Regions from separate parts of the Croceibacterium atlanticum genome, predicted to be linked through region 2. Evidence: predicted binding sites of a transcription regulator. Region 2 holds the regulator's gene; each other region holds the start of a gene.

Region 1 (4,642 bases), 1.7 Mb from region 2:
GAATAGTTCGTGGCCGCGATCAATTCGGCGAAATATGGCGCGGCAGGCGGTGCATTCATGCGAACAGCCCATGAATGTACCAGGCCGGATTGCCCGTTTCGCGCTCGTAAAGACCATGGCGGAACAGCCAGAAACGGCGACCGCGCGCGTCCTCCACCCGGAAATAATCCCGCGTAAGCAAGGGGCGGCGGGGAGGCGGCAAATGCTTTTCGCCCTCATCTTTGCCGGCGCGTTTTCGCACGACGCCAGCTTCAGGCTCGGGCAGGCGTTCAATCGGTACGCGCCACCATTCTCCAGCAATACGCTCCGGGCCTTCAAAGCGCTTCACTTCATGCAGCGTGCTGCGCCAGCGAAAGCTCCGGGGCGGGCCATCAGGTACTTCTGCCAGCACCTCTACCGGCTGAGGCGGATCGAACAGATGTAGCGGGCGCAGAGGTGGCTCGCCCCTGGGTGGCACTGGCCAAGGGACAGGATCGCTTCTCTCGACCGCCGGCAGGGTAAATGCCTGTTGCTCGGGAACATGCGTGTCCCGCCGGGCAAAACGGCGTATGCGATCGCGTCCCAGCCGGCTACTCAGCCGATCGATCAGCGCAGCCATCGCCTCCTCACTTATCCCTCCCCCTTCCAGCCCAAGCTGCAACGATCCAAGAGGTTCGGTGGTCGGCACCGCCAACCGTACAAGATCGAAGCCAAAACCGGGATCAATCGGGTCGGCAAGCGTGTCGATACGTTCACGGAACAACCGGCCGGTGATGGCAGGGTCGCGGGTAGGCTGCCCGGTCTCGATCATTATTTCACGCACCGCGCCATCGCTACGATAGAGGCGCGCGACGAATTGCCGCCCGCCCTCGTGGCGTTCCTCCAGCATACCGGCCGCCTCCCCCACGAGGCCATCAAGCACCGCCAGCACATCCTCAATACGCGCGATGGGTTCGGCAAAGCGTCGTTCGAAAATCAATACGGGAGGCGCCCGACGGGGGGAGATGCGGCTGTCCGTATGGCCCAGCAGCCGGTCCAGCCTTGCCATCATTTCCGTTCCGAACCGCGCGGCGAGCGGGGCCGAAGGACGAGCAGCGAGATCGCCCAGGGTTTTCAACCCCGCATATCGCAGCGCTCTCTCCGTCTCCTCCTCCAGCCGCAGTGCGGCAATGGAAAGACGGCGCACCGCCTGACGCTCATCAGCTGCCGGCACGGTCTGAAAACGGGCCAGCGCCTGCGCGGCTTCGGGCGTTCCGGCAAAGGCATGGCGCAGGCCCAGCCCGGCGGCTGCGCAACATCGCTCGATCTCCAGCGCCAGCGCGGCCTCACCGCCGGCCAGATGCGCGCAGCCGGTGATGTCGAGCGTTATTCCGTCCGGCGGATCAAGCTCGACCATCGGCGTCCAGCGATCGCAACCATCGGCGATACGTTCCAGCCAGAGCCGATCGGCATGGGGATCATATTCGATCGCAACCAATTCAGGGATGCGTGCACGCGCATCGGCCAGCGTCAGACCGGGAGCGAGACCAAGGCGCTGCGCTTGCGCATCGAGGGCTGCGATACGTACCGCACCGCCATGCTTCTCGACAAAGACAGTCGGTGTATCAGCCGGCTTGCCGCCATGCGTCCTGCACCAGCGATCGGCCGGGAGTTGTGGAAACCACAGCGCCAGATAGCGTCGCGTCGCCAAAGCAGGCTCGGTCACGATCCCACTCCAGATGCCAGCATCCGCCATCTGGGCGGCCGCGCTGACGCAACAATTTGACGTTGAAGGCGGGTCGGCCGGGCGCTTCGGCCTCCAGGGCCACAGAAGGCGCTGCGCTTACGCTCCAGCGTGTCTGCGCAGCGCTGGGGCCGGGTTCTGCCTCGATCCGCAGCAGCAAGGGAGTGACGCCCGATGCTTCGGCCGCCAGCGCCAGACGCCGGCTTGCAGTCAGGTCGAGCGCGCGCGGACGGCGCCACAACTCGATCACTACCGCACCGATGGATGCACAACGCACCACATCGACTGCTGCACGCAGCAACGCCACCGGATCGGGCAACATGATCAGCACCATTCGCCGCGGATCGATTCCGATCTCGGTCAATCCTGGCGCATGCAGTAATCCCTGTCGCCTCGCGGCCCTCTCCTCGCGCAGCCAGAACAGGGGCGCCCCCTCCTGACTTGCCAGGCAAGCCAGCATTGCCGCGAAGCCTGCCGCACTGCTGTTGTCGGCCAGCTCCCTTGCGAACACCTCGTGCAATCGCCCACGAGCCAGACCGCCGCCGATTGCGGCATCCAGCCCGGCATATCCAAGAGGCGCTGAAGACCTCCCGGTCTTTTGATTCTCGATCCGAGCGATTTTCCTTTTCACAGCGCATAACGCACTCACCGACTCGACTGGACAAATGTTCGTCATTTGTTCCAATCGACCATCGGGCAAGGAAAAGTCAAGTTACGCGCTCATGCATCTGCGCCCAGCAACCTCCTCGAGATCGCTGCGAACCTGCAACTGGCTTGAATCAGCCAGAATTCTTTTTTGCCAGAAACTGGCGCACCCGACAGGATTCGAACCTGTGACCTCTGCCTTCGGAGGGCAGCGCTCTATCCAGCTGAGCTACGGGTGCGTGGTAGGGCCGGTTAGCAATGCCGGACGGGCGCGCCAAGCATTAATGCATGGCGCGCCTTGCAGAACTCAAACTCGGATCATTCCTGGCCGGGCAATTGCGTCAGCTGCGTGCCATCCGTCTTGGTCACGGTGACATTGAAACCGCCGCGCCGGCCATCGCGCAGTTTGTAATAGGTGAGGTCGATCTTGTCCCCTGGCTTGAGCGAGCGTTTCGACCAGCCCGCGCGAGACAGGTGGTTGGGACTCATCCCCTCGAACGCCCAGCGCTTGCCATCGGCATCGCGGACATAAATGAAGGTGTGCGGATTGGTCCATTCCCACCGTTCCACCGTCACATTCTTCATTGCGGTGGATGTCCCCCATTCAAACATCGCCGTGGAATGATGGGCGGAGCCAGGCGTGGCGACGGCGGCAAGGCCGGCCAGCGCAGCGGCGGCAAGGGCAAGTCTGGTCTTCCTGACTATCATGTCTTTCGCTCTCCCAATGTCCCCGGCCGTTCAACCAGAGGACCGTCCAGAGTCATTGTGCCAGCAAAAGCTTGACTTAATCAACCCGCTGATTGATTCCTTCATTCGAAGCCCGCAACAACAGGGGCTAACGACAAGAATGAAGCCGGAGGGGTAGAATGCAGTCATGGACGATCTGGGCCCGCGCACTGGCGGGGGCTGGGGCGCTGGCAATGGCAACCGCAGGTGCGGCGCAGGAAAAGGAAATCCCCCGGGCCGATGGATATGCGGAGCTTGAGCGCCTTCCGGATTTTGGCGGCGTGTGGAACCCGGACTGGTCATTGCTGTTCGGCGCGAATGGCCGCCGCCCGACGGAACCTGAACTGACTCCGCCGGCGCAGGCGAAACTGGACGCCTTCCGCAAATATCAGGAAGAAAATGGCGTCGATCAGTCCAACCAGGTGCACTGCATCCCGCCGGGTATGCCCGGCATCATGCGCCAACCCTATCCCATTGAATTCCTGTTCTCTCCGGGCCGGGTGACCATCTTCACCGAAACATACAGCCAGGCGCGCCGCATCTACACCGACGGCAGGGAGTTGCCCGAAGATCCCGATTTCCTGTTCAATGGTAATTCCGTCGGACATTGGGAGGGCGATACGCTGATCGTGGACTCGATCGGGTTCAGCCCACTGGTCGATATCGCGGCCGGGATTCCCCATTCGGAAGAGATGCGCATTCAGGAAAAGATCTGGCTGGAAGAGCCTGATGTCCTGCGAATCGAAACCACCATCAGCGATCCCCAAGTGCTGACCAAACCGCTGGTGCAACAGCTTGCATTCAAGCGTCAGCCCGATTGGGACATCCGCGAATATGTCTGCGCGGAAAACAACCGCCTGGTCTCGGAAGATGGCGGCGCGAATATTGACCTGAAGCTGGATGAAGAGGATGATCCGTTCGGTCCGCTGCCGGAGGATTAAGGCATGGTCCGGGTCCACTAACGGATTCGCAAGACGGCCGCTCTAGAGAGGCGGCATGAACGCCCTCTCGCCATCATTCCGTGCCGGCAAATCCGCTGACAGGCCGGACCCTGCGCCCGACGTGATCGGCATGAAATGGGCCGCCCTGGCGGAAGCGGCCAATATCGTCGCCGATCTGGCAGGGATCGAGACGGAAATCCCGCTGCAGGAAATGCAGGACATGGCCGCGCTCAACCGCCGGGCGGAAGGGTGGCGCCGCCAACGCGCCGAACGCTGCATTGCCGATCTGACGGCTGCGATGGAACCGGGTATCACCGCCTTGCTGGCAATTCAGCAGAAGGGCAACGATCCCCGGCCCGCAGCCAATGCATTGTGGCGCGAATTCAGCGTTGCGCGTGAAACGCTACTGTCCCTGCTGCCTCCGAACCGGCGGCAGCGCCCGCGTTGACGGGTATGTAGCGAATCAGATCGCGCGATCGCCCGCTTCGCCAACGGATTCGATATCCCGGCCGAGGCCCTTGACCGTGTTGCAGGCCGAAAGGGTGACTGCCGCCAGCACAAGCGCTGCAAGGGCAATGGATTTACGCGACATCGTATCGGGCTCCTGAATTTGGGTTCGATTGCATTA
Region 2 (4,642 bases):
GCGAATGATATGGGTGACGCCCATGTCGTGATCGTCAACCACCACGGCCAGCATATAGGTGGGCGAACCATCGGCCCGCAGCAGGATGTAATCGTCCAGTTCCGAATTCCGGACAGTGACGCGGCCCTGCACGGCATCTTCGATGACGGTTTCCCCCTCATTCGGGGTCTTCAACCGGATGACGAAAGGGGCACCGAGCGGTGCGTCGGCAGGATCGCGATCGCGCCAGCGGCCATCATAGCGCAGCGGCTGTTTGGCCGCGCGCTGGGCCGCGCGCATTTCCTCCAGCTCCTCGCTGGTGGCGTAGCACTTATAGGCATGGCCTGCTTCGAGCAGCTTTTCGGCAACCTCGACATGGCGTGAGCCGCGTTCCGACTGGAAGACTGTTTCCTCGTCCCAGTCCAGGTTCAGCCAGGAAAGGCCATCAAGGATCGCGTCGATCGCCTCGCGAGTCGAACGCTTCCGGTCCGTGTCTTCGATCCGCAGCAAGGCCTTGCCCCCGAAATGGCGGGCGAAGAGCCAGTTGAACAATGCCGTGCGGGCACCGCCGATATGAAGGAAACCCGTCGGCGAGGGTGCAAAGCGGGTCACGACCGGCTTGTCCGCCGCCGCATTCACGCTATTGCTTGCCATCTCGACCCACTTTCTATCCAGTACCAAACATGGCGACGCGCCAATCACCGCTCATTCCGTTGGGGGAAGATACGGGCCATGCTGCGTCGCAGCAGTCGCCTTGGCGAATGCGCGCGCTCTTGTCCAGCGCGGGCAATAAAATCGAAGCATTCCTTGCAGATGCCGGGCTTGCGCGCGGGCCGTGGCTGGCGGTGTTCTTCGCGGCGGGAATCGCTGCCTGGTTCGTACTTGGCACTTCCACGGAATGGGTATTGGCCATCGCGTGCGGATTGCTTGTCCCACTGGCAGCCACTGCCGCATTGCGCGGCGCGGATGGCCGCTCCCACATATTGGCCGTTCTTGTCGGCTGCGGACTGGTCTTTGCGGCCGGTGTCGGGATCGTCTGGGCCAGATCGGAAATGGTCGGAGCACAGCCAATCGAACGGCCGCTGGCGGCGGAGTTCACAGGCCGAATTCTCGAACGGATCGAACAACCGGCGGAACAGCGCATTCGCCTTGTTCTCGCCGCAAGAGAACCGGACACGCAGCGGGCAATCAAATTGCGGATCAATGTCCCGCTTGACGCAGACCGGCCAGACCTCACGGAAGGAGCGCTGATCCGCTTTGGCGCGCGGTTGATGCCGCCGGCACCGCCAATGCTGCCCGGCGCATATGATTTCTCGCAAGCCGCCTGGTTTGCTGGGTTGGCCGCGACGGGGAGCGTCAACGGCGAAATCCAGGTAATCGAAGCTGGCGAGGGCGGCGCCTTCATTGCGAATCTGCAGCGGCGGCTGTCCGCCCATGTTCGGGCCGAATTGCCCGGCTCTTCCGGCGCGATTGCTGCCGCTTTTGCCAGCGGAGATCGCGGCGCGATTTCGCCCATGGATGAAGAGGCAATGCGCGATGCCGGGCTAACCCATCTGCTTTCGATCAGCGGCCTGCATGTCAGTGCAGTCATCGCAGCTGCATATTTCATCGCGTTGAAGCTGTTGGCGCTATGGCCATGGCTGGCCTTGCGGCTGCGTTTGCCGGTTATGGCGGCAGCCATCGCAGCCTTGGCCGGGATCGGATATACTTTGCTGACAGGTGCCGAGGTTCCGACCGTGCGCAGTTGCGCTGGCGCCTTGCTGGTTCTCGGCGCGCTTGCACTCGGGCGGGAGCCGCTCAGCCTGCGCATGGTCGCCGTGGCGGCGATGTTCGTGCTGCTGCTGTGGCCGGAATCGCTTGTCGGGCCGAGTTTCCAGATGAGCTTCGCCGCCGTTATCGCCATTGTCGCCCTGCACGAAGCGGCGCCGGTCCGCGCCTTCCTGAGGCCGCGTGATGAAGGCTGGCTTGCCGTAACATCAAGACGTGCGGCGATGCTGCTGCTTACCGGCCTGGTCATCGAGATCGCATTGATGCCGATTGTGCTGTTCCATTTCCACCGTGCAGGGGTTTACGGAGCATTGGCCAATGTAATTGCGATTCCACTGGTGACATTCGTTTCCATGCCTCTGATCGCAATCGCCCTGTTGCTGGATGTTGCGGGGCTGGGGGCGCCGGGCTGGTGGCTTGTCGGCCATTCTCTCGACATGCTTCTGGCGATTGCGCATTTCACCGCCAGCCAGACAGGGGCGGTGAAGCTGATGCCGCAAATGGGGCAGGGCACATTCGCGCTCTTCATCGCCGGTGGATTATGGCTCGCACTCTGGCGGGGGAAAGTGCGGCTGTGGGGATTGGCGCCCTCAGCGCTGGCAACGGTTCTGCTGTTGATGACGCCGACTCCGGACATCCTGATTTCAGGCGACGGGCGCCATGTAGGCATTACCGGAGAGGATGAACGGCTGCTGGTGCTAAGGGAAAGCCGGAGCGATTATGCGAAGGACAACCTCCTGCAAATGGCCGGCAGCGAGGAAGAACCTGTCGCACTGGCCAATTGGGCAGGAGCCGATTGCAGCCGCGATTTCTGTACCGTCACACTCCGACGAGGGGAACGCGACTGGATCCTGCTGATGAGCCGAAGCAGGGAAATGGTGGCGGAACGGGCCCTGGCCGCAGCCTGCGAACGATCGGACATCGTGATTGCCGATCGCTGGCTGCCATCAAGCTGCCGGCCGCGCTGGCTGAAGGCCGACCGGCGAATGCTTAGCGAAACGGGCGGACTTTCCATCGTATTGGACGGCCCGAAACTGACCAGCGTTGCCGAGGGGCAGGGAAATCATGGCTGGTGGCAAGCGGCGCAAGGCCGCTGACCATCCAGCCCCGAACAATATCAGTGATAGCGCCGGAGAAGCCCGGCCAGCTTGCCCTGGACCTGAACTTCTTCGGGCAGATAGACCTGGGCATCATAGGCTGGATTGGCCGGATCGAGCCGCACCTTGCCGCCTTCATGATGCAGATATTTCAGCGTCGCTTCCTCATTGCGGACCAGAGCCACGACGATTTCCCCGTCGCGCGCAGTATTGGTGCGCCGGACCAGGGCATAATCCCCATCGAAGATTCCGGCTTCGATCATGGAATCGCCAGACACTTCCAGCGCGTAATGTTCACCTGCGCCGAGCAAGGCAGCCGGAACCGGCAACGTCCGGCTATCCTCCAGCGCTTCGATCGGCACACCGGCGGCGATCCGGCCGTGAAGCGGAATCTCGATCACATCATTGGCGGGCTCCGGCGCCGAAGGGGGCGGAGTAGTGAGCTTGGCCACCGTGTCATTCACGGCGGGCCTGGCCGAATGCGACTGATTTTCCGGCTGACGCAACACTTCCAGCGCGCGGGCGCGATTTGGCAGGCGCCGAATGAAACCGCGTTCTTCCAGTGCGGAAATAAGGCGATGGACGCCCGATTTGCTCTTCAGATCGAGCGCTTCCTTCATCTCCTCGAAAGAAGGAGAAATCCCCGATTCCTCAAGCCTGCGCTGGATAAACAGCAGGAGTTCGTGCTGCTTTGCGGTCAACATTGAGCCACTCTCCTTATTTGTTCCAGATTGGAACGAACGCGGAACAATTAGGCAACCCAAAAAGACTCGTCAAGCAATTCCGCCATTCTGGAGCAGATAGGCAGTGACCATCTCGCCAGCATGCGCCGGTGGAGAATTCACCTCTCGCCGGATCAGCGCATTGGCCCGTGAAAGAGCGGCCAGCGCGCTGCTGTCCTGTTCGCTCACCGCGCCGATTGTTTCGCCATCGGTGAAGCCACGCACAAATTCCAGCCTGCTGCCAGTCGGGGGCAGATCGCCCGCGAGCCAAAGCCGGAAAGGCGCGGGCACGGGATCTGCGGCACCGGCCAGTTTACGCAGGAGTGGCAGCAGGAAGAGATATGCGGTCACGAAACTCGAAACCGGATTACCGGGCAAGCCCAGCACGAACTGGCGACCGCGCCGGGCAACCAGCAGCGGCTTGCCGGGCTTCATCGCGACACGCCAGAAGTGAATATCTGCCCCCCATGCCTCCAGAGCCGGCCGCACCAGATCGTGATCGCCGACCGATGCACCGCCACTGGTGACCAGCACATCGGCATGATCCGCTTCTGCAAGTGCCGCGGAAAGCGCCGCCATATTGTCCGCCACCGGACCGATACGGTCGATCGCGCAGGCAAACGGTGCGGCCATGGCCGCAATCATCGCGCCATTGCTTGCGGGGATCTGGTGGATCGCACAATCGCGTGGATCTGCCGACAATTCATCGCCGCTATCCAGCACCGCGACGCGCGGCAGACGGGAAACCGGAATATTCGCGTGGCCACCCGAGATTGCGAGAGCCAGTTGGGCAGGCCCGATCCGGATGCCTGCCCGGAAAAGCTCCGCACCCTGACGAAAATCAAAACCCGCGCGGCGGATATGGCGCGGCGTCGCCTCACCATTGGGGGCGAGGGCAAGCCCGTTGCCCTGACGTTCCGCCTCTTCCTGCAGCAATATGGCACCGCCATTTTCCGGCATCAGCGCTCCGGTCGAAATGCGGATAGCCTGGCCGTGTTCCAAAGGCGCGCCAAAGGGGTGGCCGGCTGCGCTTTCCCCCACCACGGTCCAGGGTCCGGCCAGATCATCTGCCCGCAT
Region 3 (4,642 bases), 1.5 Mb from region 2:
GTCTGGACAATCTGACCCGGTTTGCGCGGCAATGGAAGCCATTACGCCGCCCACCTCGATCATCCCTGCGCGCCTGCGGCGCTCCCTCCCTCTCCCTTGAGGAGAGGGGGAAACCAGTGCCTCACTGGCAGGCCAGGCATTCCTCGTAATCGGTCTGTTCGCCGCCGGCGGTAAGTTCGAACTTGGTCGCTTCGGAGGTGTTATCCGCCTCCACCCCACCGGCAAAGCCCGCGCGCTGCACGCTCTTGGACCGGAGGTAATAGAGCGACTTGATGCCTTTCTCCCACGCCTGGAAGTGCAGCATCATCAGGTCCCACTTGTCGACATCGGCCGGGATGAAGAGATTGAGACTCTGCGCCTGATCGATGAAGGGCGAACGGTCCGCCGCGAATTCGAGCAGCCAGCGCTGATCGATTTCGAAGCTGGTCTTGAAGGTCGCCTTTTCTTCCGCCGTCAGGAAATCCAGATGCTGGACCGATCCGCCCTTTTCCAGGATGGAATTCCAGACATTGGTGGAATCCTTGCTCTTCTTCTGCAGCAGCTTTTCCAGATAGGGGTTCTTGACCACGAAGCTGCCCGACAGGGTCTTGTGGGTATAGATATTGGCCGGGATCGGTTCGATACAGGCGCTGGTGCCGCCGCAGATGATGCTGATCGACGCGGTCGGCGCGATCGCCATCTTGCAGCTGAAGCGTTCCATCACGCCCTGATCCGCCGCATCCGGGCAAGGCCCGCGTTCCTGCGCCAGCATCATGGATGCTTCATTGGCCTTCTGGTTAATGTGCTTGAACATCTTCAGGTTCCACACCTTGGCCATCGGGCTTTCGAAACCGATGCCCTTGGACTGGAGGAAGGAGTGGAAGCCCATCACGCCCATGCCGACGCTGCGTTCCCGGCTGGCGGAATATTTGGCGCGCGCCATTTCGTCCGGCGCGCGGTCGATATAATCCTGCAGCACATTGTCGAGGAAGCGCATCACGTCCTCGATAAAGACCTTGTCGCCGTTCCATTCGTCCCACTTTTCGAGATTGAGGGAAGAAAGGCAGCACACGGCCGTGCGGTCATTGCCGAGATGGTCGATGCCGGTCGGCAGAGTGATTTCGCTGCACAGATTGGAGGTCGAAACCTTCAGCCCCAGATCGCGGTGATGCTTCGGCATCATCCGGTTCACCGTGTCGGAAAAGACGATATAGGGTTCGCCCGTCGCAAGGCGGGTTTCCACCAGTTTCTGGAACAGGTTGCGGGCCAGCACCTTGCCGCGCACGGAACCGTCCTTCGGGCTCTTCAGTTCGAACTCGTCGCCATTGCGCACGGCTTCCATGAATTCGTCGGTCAGCAGCACGCCGTGATGCAGGTTCAGCGCCTTGCGGTTGAAATCGCCCGAAGGTTTGCGGATTTCGAGGAATTCCTCGATCTCCGGATGGCTGACATCGAGATAACAGGCGGCCGAACCACGGCGCAACGAACCCTGGCTGATTGCCAGCGTCAGGCTATCCATCACCCGCACGAAGGGGATGATGCCGCTGGTCTTGCCATTGAGGCCCACCGGTTCGCCAATACCGCGTACATTGCCCCAATAGGTGCCGATGCCGCCGCCGCGCGATGCCAGCCAGACATTTTCGTTCCATGTGCCGACGATGCCGTCCAGGCTGTCTTCGACAGAGTTCAGATAGCAGCTGATCGGCAGGCCGCGATTGGTGCCGCCATTGGACAGCACCGGGGTGGCCGGCATGAACCACAGATTGGAAATGTAATCATACAGGCGCTGCGCATGATCGGCATCGTCCGCATAGCAATCGGCCACGCGGGCGAAGAGATCCTGATAGGTTTCACCGGGCAGCAGATAGCGGTCGGTCAGCGTTTCCTTGCCGAATTCGGTCAGGTTCGCATCGCGCGCCGGATCCGTCTTCACATCGAACCGGCGGGGATTGACCGACTTTGTATCGTTACTGGGCGCGGCGGCAGCCTTCACCGCTTCCGCCATGGCGCCGGCTGCGGCACCGGCCACCAGTTCCTCGCTACCCATATCCTTCTTGTCCATCGTTACTGCTGTCCCGGCGGATTTTCCCGCCTTTTCGGCGCCGTGCGAGGCAGTGGAACCCGCCTCCGCATTGGCCGCATCGGTTACGTCCAGACCCATTGCCGCTTCGTCCCCGCTTCGAAATTCCATTTGCACGCCGCCCCCGAATTCATTCGATCCCCATATGGGGATTGCCACGATGTTCCGCATGTGTTCGAATCGGTGGGCAGACACCCAACCTATCCATTCCCATGCGCTGGAGGGGAAAAACTTATCCCCCGCCAGTCCTCCACCGGGCCTTGCAGAATACCGGAAGACGCCGATTCAGCCGCCGTGGCGCCCTTTCATGCGCCGCAGTGCAAAATCTAGGTCTTGTGGGTACCCCTTGCGACCCTGCCACTACCAATAGTGAATCGCCGCGGATTCCGGCGCAAGGGCGTTAACCTGCATTTGGTCGCAAAATTGCCGGTGGCATAGGCCGGCAATACAGCGCGACGCGTGGTCCAAGCTGGGTTGGCGCGGCCCGCAAGGCCCTATTTGAATCAGTGCAAAAAAATTCCACCGGAAAACATCTCTGCGGGGCTTTGGATCAATCGAATCGCAGGTGGCAATTTTGCTGCGCCCGCGGCGCGGATGCGGTAACGCCGCCTTGCCGGAAAACAGGGGAGACGCGGCCATGTTCAACATATTGTCGGCCTTGCTGGCCGGCCTGATCGTCGGCGTATTGGCGCGCTGGTTCTATCCGGGTGCGGTGGATATGACCCTGCTGGAAACCATGCTGCTGGGCGTTGGCGGATCGCTTTTCGCGGGCCTGCTGGTCAGCCGGGGCGGCGCGGATTTCAACCGCGCCGGCTGTCTCGCATCGGTGGTGGGTGCGATGCTGCTGATATTCGCCGGGCGCACCTTGCTGTGAATGGGGGGATCGGATGACGATTCCGGACCTGCCCTGGGCGGGCGGCTGCCGTTGCGGAAAGCTGCGCTTCCGCGTGGACCAGGCCCCGCTGATGACATCGGCCTGTCATTGCCGCGGCTGCCAGCTCATGTCCGGCAGCGCCTATTCGCTGACGGTTTCGGTGCCGAGCGGCGGCTTTGCAATTACCGAAGGCAAGGCCATTATCGGCGGCGTGCATGGCCAGGATATCCGCCATTACCACTGCGAATATTGCCTGAGCTGGGTCTATACCGCGATCGAACCCGATGCCGGTTTCGTGAATGTCCGGGCCACCATGCTGGACGATCCGCACTGGTTCCGGCCCTATATCGAAACGCAGACCGCCGAACGCCTGCCCTGGGTTACAGTGCCCGCGACGCGCAGTTTTGAACGCTTTCCCGAAATGACCGAATATCTGGCGCTGGCGGGCGAATTTCAGGAAGCCAACGGGCTGGCCTGAAACGCGCCTTACGGCACCAGCACCGTGTCCTTCCCGACTTCATCCGTGTTCGGATAATCCAGCGTGAAATGCAGACCGCGGCTTTCATGGCGTTGCAGCGCGCTGCGGACGATCAGATCGGCGCATTGCTGCAGATTGCGCAATTCGATCAGGTCGGTGGTGACGCGGAAATGGCCGTAATAATCCTCTATCTCATCCGATAGCAGGCGGATGCGGTGGGCGGCGCGTTCCAGCCGCTTGGTCGTGCGGACAATGCCCACGTAATTCCACATGAAGCGGCGGATTTCGGTCCAGTTCTGCTTGATGACCACTTCTTCGTCAGAATCGGTCACGCGGCTTTCATCCCATTCGCGGATCGGGGGCGGCGCATCGAAACCTGCCCAGTTTTCCAGGATATCGCGCGCGGCGGCTTCGCCGAATACAAAACATTCGAGCAGGGAATTGGAAGCCAGCCGGTTTGCGCCATGCAGCCCGCTTTCGCTGCATTCGCCGGCGGCATAGAGGCCGGGCAGATCGGTGCGGCCGTTGAGATCGATCAGCACACCGCCGCAGGTGTAATGCTGCGCAGGCACCACCGGGATCGGTCCGCTGGTCATGTCGATGCCCAGCCCCATCAGCTTTTCATGGATGGTGGGGAAATGCCCCTTCACGAAATCGGCCGGCTTGTGGCTGATATCGAGATGGACGTAATCCAGGCCGAAACGCTTGATTTCGCTGTCGATCGCCCGCGCCACCACATCGCGCGGTGCCAGCTCCATCCGTTCCGGATCGTATTCTTCCATGAAGCGATTGCCGGTGCGCGGATTATACAGCCGCCCGCCTTCACCGCGCACCGCCTCTGTAATCAGGAAGTTCTTGACCTCCAGATTATACAGGCAGGTGGGGTGGAACTGCATCATTTCCATGTTGGAAACGCGCGCGCCGGCGCGCCAGGCCATGGCGATCCCATCCCCGGTGGCCCCGCGCGGCGCGGTGGAAAACTGATAGACACGCCCCGCACCGCCCGCGGCCATCACCGTGGCCCGCGCCACATGCGCTTCCACGTCGCCGGTTTCCTCGTTCAGGGCATAGGCGCCCCAGACCCGGCCCGAACCGGAGAATTTCTCTGCATTGCGGCCGGTGATCAGATCCACGCAGCTGCGATTGGGCAGCAGGGTGATATTCGGATTTTCTTCCGCCGCCTTCAGCAGCGCGGCCTGCACGGCCCAGCCCGTGGCATCGTTCACATGCA

What was found. Region 2 encodes LexA, which represses DNA repair genes until DNA is damaged. Its sites were predicted from a motif close to GTTCCNCNCTTGTTCT; they were not measured.
Region 1: a site for LexA is predicted at 2,370-2,385, ahead of WYH_RS17155 (ImuA family protein). Genes of this name have one in related genera too.
Region 3: a site for LexA is predicted at 2,222-2,237, ahead of WYH_RS09975 (ribonucleoside-diphosphate reductase subunit alpha). Genes of this name have one in related genera too.

Annotation. Positions count from the first base shown of each region.
Region 1 covers NZ_CP011452.2:2,332,452-2,337,093, forward strand. Annotated here, with positions in the region: gene WYH_RS10920 (error-prone DNA polymerase) at 1-59, opposite strand, end outside; gene WYH_RS10925 (Y-family DNA polymerase) at 56-1,684, opposite strand; gene WYH_RS17155 (ImuA family protein) at 1,584-2,333, opposite strand; tRNA gene WYH_RS10935 (tRNA-Arg) at 2,510-2,586, opposite strand; gene WYH_RS10940 (DUF6152 family protein) at 2,666-3,055, opposite strand; gene WYH_RS10945 (hypothetical protein) at 3,214-4,014, shown strand; gene WYH_RS10950 (hypothetical protein) at 4,070-4,462, shown strand; gene WYH_RS16570 (entericidin A/B family lipoprotein) at 4,478-4,606, opposite strand.
Region 2 covers NZ_CP011452.2:622,999-627,640, reverse strand. Annotated here, with positions in the region: gene gltX (glutamate--tRNA ligase) at 1-633, opposite strand, end outside; gene WYH_RS03000 (ComEC/Rec2 family competence protein) at 741-2,843, shown strand; gene lexA (transcriptional repressor LexA) at 2,864-3,547, opposite strand; gene WYH_RS02990 (molybdopterin molybdotransferase MoeA) at 3,617-4,642, opposite strand, start outside.
Region 3 covers NZ_CP011452.2:2,101,820-2,106,461, forward strand. Annotated here, with positions in the region: gene WYH_RS09975 (ribonucleoside-diphosphate reductase subunit alpha) at 122-2,170, opposite strand; gene WYH_RS09980 (GlsB/YeaQ/YmgE family stress response membrane protein) at 2,625-2,933, shown strand; gene WYH_RS09985 (GFA family protein) at 2,947-3,411, shown strand; gene nadB (L-aspartate oxidase) at 3,420-4,642, opposite strand, start outside.